2 regions of the Pseudomonas sp. LB3P93 genome follow, and region 2 is predicted to be linked to the other one. Evidence: riboswitches for the same ligand, from Rfam matches in the RefSeq annotation. Region 2 holds a riboswitch; the other holds the start of a gene.
What was found. Region 2 has a riboswitch for cobalamin ahead of cobW (cobalamin biosynthesis protein CobW). Riboswitches for the same ligand answer to the same signal wherever they lie in the genome.
Positions count from the first base shown of each region.

Region 1: linked by a shared signal. The riboswitch ahead of cobO (cob(I)yrinic acid a,c-diamide adenosyltransferase) and the one ahead of cobW (cobalamin biosynthesis protein CobW) in region 2 are both predicted to bind cobalamin.

Region 1 covers NZ_CM142713.1:1,910,899-1,915,306, reverse strand. The annotation lists gene ACYZT8_RS08530 (cobyrinate a,c-diamide synthase) at 1-1,001, opposite strand, end outside; gene cobO (cob(I)yrinic acid a,c-diamide adenosyltransferase) at 998-1,609, opposite strand; cobalamin riboswitch at 1,690-1,919, opposite strand; gene ACYZT8_RS08520 (hypothetical protein) at 2,074-2,670, shown strand; gene ACYZT8_RS08515 (PQQ-dependent sugar dehydrogenase) at 2,739-4,052, shown strand; gene ACYZT8_RS08510 (O-methyltransferase) at 4,173-4,408, opposite strand, start outside.
Region 2 covers NZ_CM142713.1:2,946,412-2,950,819, reverse strand. The annotation lists gene cobN (cobaltochelatase subunit CobN) at 1-623, opposite strand, end outside; gene cobW (cobalamin biosynthesis protein CobW) at 627-1,688, opposite strand; cobalamin riboswitch at 1,787-1,998, opposite strand; cobalamin riboswitch at 2,227-2,454, shown strand; gene ACYZT8_RS13375 (CbtB domain-containing protein) at 2,574-2,765, shown strand; gene ACYZT8_RS13370 (CbtA family protein) at 2,777-3,481, shown strand; gene ACYZT8_RS13365 (cobalamin biosynthesis protein) at 3,478-3,891, shown strand; gene cobM (precorrin-4 C(11)-methyltransferase) at 3,990-4,408, shown strand, end outside.

The DNA of each region.
Region 1 (4,408 bases), 1.0 Mb from region 2:
TCGGTCAACGAATCAAGCAGGTACAACATCCCGCCACACTCAGCGAGCAAAGGCTTGCCGGCGGCATGATGGGCGCGGATCGCATTCAGCATCGAGGTGTTCTGTGACAGCGCCACATGGTGCAATTCTGGATAACCGCCTGGCAGATAAAGGCTGTCAGCCTCCGGCAAATCAGCTTCGCGGATCGGCGAGAAGAACAGCAGTTCGGCGCCCATCGCTTGCAGCAAATCCAGGCTCGCGCCGTAGGTGAAGGCGAACGCTTCATCACGGGCCACCGCGATTCGCACGCCTTTCAATAGCGGTTCAGCGACAATCGTTTCAGGCGCCGCGAATTCCACGGCGGGCGGCAGCGTCACATCGCAACTGCTGGCCAGCGATTCGGCCGCCGCATCGAGGCGCAGGTCGAGATCGTTCAACTCGCTGGCCTGGACCAGACCGAGATGACGACTCGGCAATTCGATTCCGGTCTCGCGCGACAACGCGCCGTACCAGCGCAAACCTTCGGTCAGGCTGCCTTCGAGCAATTGCGCATGACGCAACGTGCCCACACGGTTGGCCAGCACACCGGCAAACGGCAAGTCCGGCTGATACTTCGCCAACCCCAACGCCAGCGCACCAAACGTCTGCGCCATGGCCGTGCCGTCGATCACACCGAGCACCGGCACACCGAAGTGCCGCGCCAGGTCGGCGCTGGACGGCGTGCCGTCGAACAGCCCCATGACGCCTTCGATGAGGATCAAATCTGCTTCACCGGCGGCTTCCCACAACAGTCGACGACTTTCCTGTTCGCCGACCATCCACATGTCCAGTTGATACACCGGCGCACCGCTGGCGCGCTCGAGAATCATCGGGTCGAGAAAGTCCGGGCCGCACTTGAACACGCGAACCTTGCGCCCCTGATTGCGATGCAAACGGGCCAGCGCGGCGGTGACGGTGGTCTTGCCCTGACCGGAGGCCGGCGCGGCGATCAGCACCGCCGGGCAATGACGTGGCTGATTCACAGCTCGACGCCTTTTTGCGCTTTGATCCCGGCCTGGAACGCGTGCTTGATCACACCCATTTCGGTGACCGTATCGGCCAGCTCGATCATCTCCGGCTTGGCGCCGCGACCGGTGACCACCACGTGTTGCATCGGCGGACGCGCCTGCAAGTCAGTGAGCACTTGATCGAGGTCGAGATAACCGTGCTTGAGGGCAATGTTCAACTCATCCAGCACCACCAGACCGATCGACGGATCGCGCAGCAATTCACGGGACACTTCCCAGGCAGCTTCGGCGGCGGCGATGTCACGCTGGCGGTCCTGGGTTTCCCAGGTGAAGCCCTCGCCCATCACATGAAAACGCACCTGCTCCGGAAAGCGGCGGAAGAACAGCTCTTCGCCGGTGCTGTTGCGGCCCTTGATGAACTGCACCACGCCGCACTGCATGCCATGGCCCATGGACCGGGCGAGCATGCCGAAGGCCGAGCTGCTCTTGCCTTTGCCATTGCCGGTCAGCACCAGCAGCAGGCCGCACTCATTCGGCGAGTTGGCGATGCGTTCGTCGATCACGGCTTTTTTGCGCTGCATGCGCGCCAGATGGCGTTCGTCACGATCGGGGGAATCAGTCATGGGGAGCTCTCCGTTGAGGCTGGATAACGGCGGGCAGGCACAAGAATAGACGGCAAGAAGCCTGGCATCGCCCACCGTGATGCCGTTGGATGAATCAGGCCGGTCTCCGGGCTCATGAGCGGCTTGCGCCGGACTGCGCGCCTTCCCATGTCGTCGACACAGTGGCTCAAGGCGCAGTCTTCACTCATTTACCGTTGCGGGGGCAGCGCCGGGATCATGACACTTCGTCGCTTGAAGGTAGTCACTCACCGGCTTCCCTGTTTCACTCTGTCGGCCACCGCCACAGAGCACCTGAAACAAGCCGCGAAGGTTAGAGGGTTGGGGGTGGAGCGTCAATTGAAGACAAAGCGCGGGCGAGCGATATACTGCCGCCGATTAATTTTCTGACACCCGACTTGCACCACACTGTCAGCAGTGATATCAACGCGCCACAACCCAACATCACAATTACAAGGGTAAGCAACATGCAAGGCATGATCATCAGCAATCCGAAGCTGGAATTCCTGCGGCCGGTGCTGGAACGCTGGTTTGACTGTATCGACCGCTACAACGTCGTGCGCGGCGATAACGATACCCCTTACTGGTACGACGAAAAAGCCAATCTCGGCCTGCTCTCCGCCGCGGCCTGGATGGCGGAAATGGTCACGCTGCAACAAGCGCCGACGCGCAAGCAGAACGAAGAAGGTGAACGCAACGGTCGCGCCGACCTGCTTATCGCCACTCCTGAAGCCACCGCCGAACAACGCGCCTACCTTCAAGCCACTCAACGCTGGCCGCGGGTCAATAGCCTGAACCTGACTCAGGCACTGCAGGAGATCACCAGCGAGGCCAAGCGGATCAGCTACGCCAGCGACCTGAAACTCGGTTGCCTGTTCGTTGCGCCGCAAAAAGCTCAGCAGAGTGCTACACCGGAAGAACTCCAGGACATGCTCGACGACCTGCAAAAGGAACCCAGCTGCGCCGTAGCCTGGTATTTCCCGTACGCCTACCGCAAGCTGCGCAATGAAGCCGGCAACTACCATCCCGGCATCGCTGTCCTGCTCAAGGAAGCCCGCGGCTGACGGGTTGAACCATCGAACGTCTACTCTTCTCTATGATTACGTCAATGCATTCATAGGGAAGATCAGTAATGCGCAAACCCCAGCTCGTTTTCATCATCGCGCTCGCCGGAGGGCTCGCCGCCTGTGGTGAAACCTCCAGCCTGCAAGTCTCGGACGGCACAGGCCCGTCGCCCAAGCTGCCAGAACCGAATAAAACCCTGATCCCGACGGTGAACATCGCCCCGGCGATCGGCTGGCCTGAAGGTAAGAAACCCGTCGCCGCGGCAGGGACTCAAGTGGCGGCATTTGCCGAAGGGCTCGATCACCCGCGCTGGCTTTACGTGCTGCCCAACGGCGACGTGCTGGTGGCCGAAACCAACGCGCCACCGAAACCCGATGACGGCAAAGGCATTCGCGACTGGGTCATGGGCAAGGTCATGGGGCGTGCCGGTGCCGGCGTCCCCAGCCCGAACCGCATCACGCTGCTGCGGGACAAGGACCACGACGGCATCGCCGAAACCCGCACGGTGTTCCTGGAAAACCTCAACTCGCCGTTCGGCATGACCCTGGTCGGCAATGACCTGTACGTCGCCGACACCGATCGTCTGCTGCGCTTTCACTATGAAAACGGCAACACGGCGATCAAGTCGCCGCCGATCAAGGTGGTCGACCTGCCGGGTGGTACGCTGAATCACCACTGGACCAAAAACGTTATCGCCAGCAAGGACGGCAGCAAGCTGTACGTCACGGTCGGCTCCAACAGCAACGTCGGCGAAAACGGCCTGGATCAGGAAGAAGGTCGCGCGGCGATCTGGGAAGTGGATCGTGCTACCGGTAATCACCGGATCTTCGCCTCGGGGATTCGCAATCCAAACGGCCTGGCCTGGGAACCTCAGACCGGCGCACTGTGGACGGCGGTCAATGAACGTGACGAAATCGGTAGCGATCTCGTGCCGGACTACATCACTTCAGTGAAGGACGGCGGGTTCTACGGTTGGCCCTTCAGCTATTACGGCCAGCACGTGGATATTCGCGTCGAGCCGCAAAACCCGGATCTGGTAGCCAAGGCCATTGCGCCGGACTACGCAGTCGGCCCGCATACCGCGTCGCTGGGCCTGTCGTTTGCCGAGGGCAACACACTTCCTGCGCAATTCAAGGAAGGTGCCTTCATCGGCCAGCACGGCTCGTGGAACCGCAAGCCGCACAGTGGTTATAAAGTGATTTTCGTCCCGTTCGCGGGCGGTAAGCCGACCGGGCAACCGATTGATGTGCTCACGGGTTTCCTCAATGCGGATGAGAAAGCCATGGGCCGGCCTGTGGGCGTGGTGATTGATCAGCAGGGAGGCTTGCTGGTGGCCGATGATGTGGGGAACAAGGTGTGGCGGGTGTCGACCGCGAAGTAACTGCAACACACACCTAACCTGTGGGAGCGGGCTTGCCCGCGATGAGGTCGGCACATTCAACATCGATGCTGCCTGATCCACCGCAATCGCGGGCAAGCCCGCTCCCACAAGGACCGCGTTTTAGCGTTTGCGGCAGAGCGTCAATCCATCCCCCAACGGCAACAACGACAGATCCACACGAGAATCATCCTTCAAGGCGCGATTGAGCGCCTGGATGGCTCGAGTGTCTGTGCTCTCAGGATTTTGCTCAAGCACCCGCCCGCTCCACAGCGTGTTGTCGAACACCGCCAGTCCGCCAACGCGCAGCAGACGCAGTGCATGCTCCAGATAGCCTGGGTAATTGGCTTTGTCGGCAT
Region 2 (4,408 bases):
CGGTAAAACAGCACCGCCGCCACCGGTTGACCGGCCTGCCAGTCGGCTTGCCAATCGCTCAATTCAGCGGGGCTTTTGTGCGGGTGGTAAATCGCCGTGCGCGGCAGGGTTTGCGGCTCGCCCCACACGTAATCGCGATCCAGCCAGCGAGTGGCCAGGCAGCGGAAAAAATCCAGGGCATTGGCCATGCCGCCCTGACGCAAAAATTGCCAGAGGCGGTCGCGGTCGTCGGCAGACACGGTGCTGAGGTCGCTGAGTTCCGGGTCCGGGCGATCATCGCCGGGCACCAGAATCAGCTGCACGCCGCGTTGGGACAACTCCACCAGACGCTCGACACCGTAACGCCAATAGGCGATGCCGCCGTGCAGCGAAATCAGAATCACCTTGGCGTGGCGCAGCACTTCGTCGACATACAGGTCGACCGACGCATGATTCTGCACCTGCATCGGGTTGGCCAGGCGCACGCTTGGGTAATCGTCCGGCAACTGCTGCGCCGCTTCGGCGAGCAGCGCCAGGCTTGAGTCACCGCTGCACAGGATCACCAGCTCGGCGGGGGTTTGTCCAAGGTCGGCAATGTTGTCATCCGACACGAAACCGCCGGGCTGGGTCCTGAGCAGGTGCATGGCTTAAGCGCTGAGTGCAGCGCGCAATTGCGCTTCGAGCAGAGCGGCGTCCAGTTCCTGGCCGATCAGCACCAAACGTGTGGTACGCGCTTCATCGGCGCCCCACTGACGGTCGAAATGCTTGTCGAAACGCGTGCCCACGCCCTGGATCAGCAGGCGCATCGGTTTGTTCGGGATCGCCGCGAAACCTTTGACCCGAAGGATGCCGTGCTGGACCACCAATTGGGTCAGCGCGTCCAGCAGCAGGCTTTCGTCGGCTTGCGGCAGCTCGATGGAGATCGAATCGAAGGCGTCGTGATCGTGATCGTCCTCGCCTTCGTGGTGGTGATCGTGATGGCTGTGACGGCTGTCGATGTGTTCTTCGGAACCGGCACCGAGGCCGATCAGCACGTCCAGTGGCACGCGGCCGCTGCTGGCTTCGATGACTTTTACCGCTGGCGGCAGCTCTTCGGCGACTTCCAGGCGTACGCGGGCCAGGTCTTCAGGGCTGATCAAGTCGGCCTTGTTGAGGATCACCAGGTCGGCGCTCGCCAGTTGGTCGGCGAACAGTTCGTGCAGCGGCGATTCGTGGTCCAGGTTCGGGTCGAGTTTGCGCTGGGCATCGACCTGATCCGGGAACGCGGCGAAGGTGCCGGCAGCAACGGCCGGGCTGTCGACCACGGTGATGACCGCGTCAACGGTGCAGGCGCTGCGGATTTCCGGCCACTGGAAGGCTTGAACCAAAGGCTTTGGCAGGGCCAGGCCCGAGGTTTCGATCAGGATGTGGTCGAGGTCGCCGCGACGGGCGACGAGTTCGCGCATCACCGGAAAGAATTCTTCCTGGACGGTGCAGCACAGGCAGCCGTTGGCCAGCTCGTAGACGCGGCCGTTGGCTTCTTCTTCAGTGCAGCCGATGGAGCACTGCTTGAGGATTTCGCCGTCGATGCCCAGTTCGCCAAACTCATTGACGATCACCGCGATGCGGCGGCCCTGAGCGTTGTCGAGCATGTGCCGCAGCAAGGTGGTTTTGCCGGAGCCGAGGAAGCCGGTAACGATGGTGACGGGGAGTTTGGCCAGTGTTTTCATCGGATGCCCTTTGGCAAGGTGGCGGGCATACGGGACGACAATCGCTGCGACGGGCGCGCGCGGAAGAGTTCGCCACCGGATCACCCCGCCCGGTTGTAGTGAGAATCTGTGTCGAGGCAGGTCTCCTGGCTGACGGTGTGCCAATGGCAGACTGGCATTCGCTGCGCCTTCCCGCGAACCCGTTGGACTGGGTTTGCAGTGGCGTGGCAGCGAACATCACCGTTCACAGTTGCGGGGGCAGCCGCGGCATCGACCGCGTTCCCTTCTTAGCTTCGGCAAATGCCGAAGAACCTCGAAAGCGCAAGGCTACGCATCGTCTTGGGGCGGGTCAATGTCTCGTGAGGCCTCACGCCCCCTTGTGGCGAGGGAGCTTGCTCCCGCTCGGTGGCGAAGCCGTCGCAAAACCTGCTTGCGAGCTATGCCTGAAGGAATGCCAGGGGTCGCTTCGCAACCCAGCGGGAGCAAGCTCCCTCGCCACAGGTATTGGGTGTCAACTGAGAACCCATGCCAATTGACGCCAAACCCCCGCCCATGCTCTCCTACACGCCTTGTTACGGGTGCCCTTCACAGGGTGAAACGGGAAACCGGTGAATCATGTGCTTTACTCAAAGCCATGTCAGTCCGGTGCTGCCCCCGCAACGGTAAGCGAGCGAAGCGTCAGATCCACTGTGCCAGCAGTTCGGCATGGGAAGGTGATGCTTGCAGGTTCAGGCGCAAGCCTTGGCCCCTCGTGAGCCCGGAGACCGGCCCGCAACACAAAGTGACCGTTACGATCACTGAATAACAAACCCGCGGTGGGCGGGCGCTGTTGAACCTCTGCGTGCCCGACTCGCAGGGGTCTTCCATGCGCTCTATTCACCCGCTGACAGACCAGAGGGAAGCGCCATGTCGATCATCAGTAGCACCGGCCACAGCACCGCCAGCACCACCACGACCCTGACCCAACGCCTGACCGCTGCCGTTTGCGCATCGATCCTGGGCGCGTGCCTGGTGTATTTCGCCGGTTTCTCGCACATCGAAGCGGTCCACAACGCTGCGCACGATACCCGTCACAGCTCCGCCTTTCCGTGCCATTGAGACCTGCCGACATGATCAAGCGTATTGCGCAAACTGCAGGTTTCACCGGGCTGCTGGCCGCCCTGTTGCTGACCCTGCTGCAAAGCTTCTGGGTCGCTCCGCTGATTCTGCAGGCCGAAACCTACGAAAAATCCGAGCCGGCCGCTGTTGAAGTTCATGAACACGCCGCGGGTGTCGCCGCTCACACTCACGATGCCGAAGCCTGGGAACCGGAAGATGGCTGGCAGCGCGTGTTGTCGACCACGGGCGGCAACCTGGTGGTAGCCGTCGGTTTCGCCCTGATGCTCGCCGGTCTCTACACCCTGCGTGCACCGACCAAAACCTCGCAGGGCTTGCTCTGGGGCCTGGCCGGTTACGCAACCTTCGTGCTGGCGCCGACCCTCGGCCTGCCGCCTGAACTGCCGGGCACAGCCGCGGCCGATCTGGCGCAACGGCAACTCTGGTGGATCTGCACGGCCGCTTCAACGGCTGTCGGCATTGCGCTGATCGTGTTCAGCCGTCACTGGCTGATGAAGATCCTGGGCGTGGCGATTCTCGCTGCTCCGCATGTGATCGGCGCGCCGCAACCGGAAGTGCACTCGATGCTGGCTCCGGAAGCTCTGGAAGCGCAGTTCAAAATCGCTTCGCAGCTGACCAACGTCGCGTTCTGGCTGGCCCTGGGCCTGATCAGCGCGTGGTTGTTCCGCCGCAAAAACGACGGCCAATACCACGCATGACGGATGCCAGCACAGCGCCGACTTTAGTCGTCGGCCTGGGCTGCCAGCGCGGCTGCCCCGCCAGCACGCTGCGGGCGTTGCTCGATCAGGCATTACAGGCGCATAAAATCGGACTTCACCAGATCAAGGCCCTGGCCAGCATCGACCTGAAGCGTGATGAGCCAGGCCTGGTCGAACTCGCCGCACAACTTGGGTTAGAAGTGATGTATTTCAGCAGTGAGCAACTGCAAGGTTACAAAGCGCAACTCAGCCATCATTCGGACATCGCGTTCGAACGCACCGGCTGCTACGGCGTGGCGGAAAGTGCCGCCCTGGCCTTGGCCGAACAGCTGGCCCAGGCACCGGCGAAACTGCTGATTTGCCGACAAAAATACGCCCAGGCCACCCTGGCATTGGCCTGCGTTGCGTAAGATCCCCGATAATCCCCGCCTTCGATCATGAGCAATCTTCATCTGAAGCCTTGCCCACGCCCTTTTTCTGACAGACTCTTTTTTCAAAGGAACGGACGATGACCGTCTACTTCATTGGCGCAGGTCCCGGCGACCCGGAACTGATCACCGTCAAAGGCCAACGGCTGATTCGCAGTTGCCCGGTGATCATCTATGCCGGCTCTTTAGTGCCCGCCGCCGTGCTGGAAGGCCATTGTGCCGAACAGGTGGTCAACAGCGCCGAATTGCATCTGGAGCAGATCATCGAACTGTTCAAAACCGCCCATGCCAACGGCCAGGACGTGGCGAGGGTGCATTCGGGTGATCCGAGTCTTTACGGGGCGATTGGTGAGCAGATTCGTTATCTGCGCGAACTCGGGATTGCGTTTGAAATCATTCCCGGGGTCACGGCCACTGCCGCGTGTGCGGCACTTTTGGGGGCGGAGCTGACGTTGCCCGACATTTCCCAGAGCGTGATTCTGACCCGTTATGCCGACAA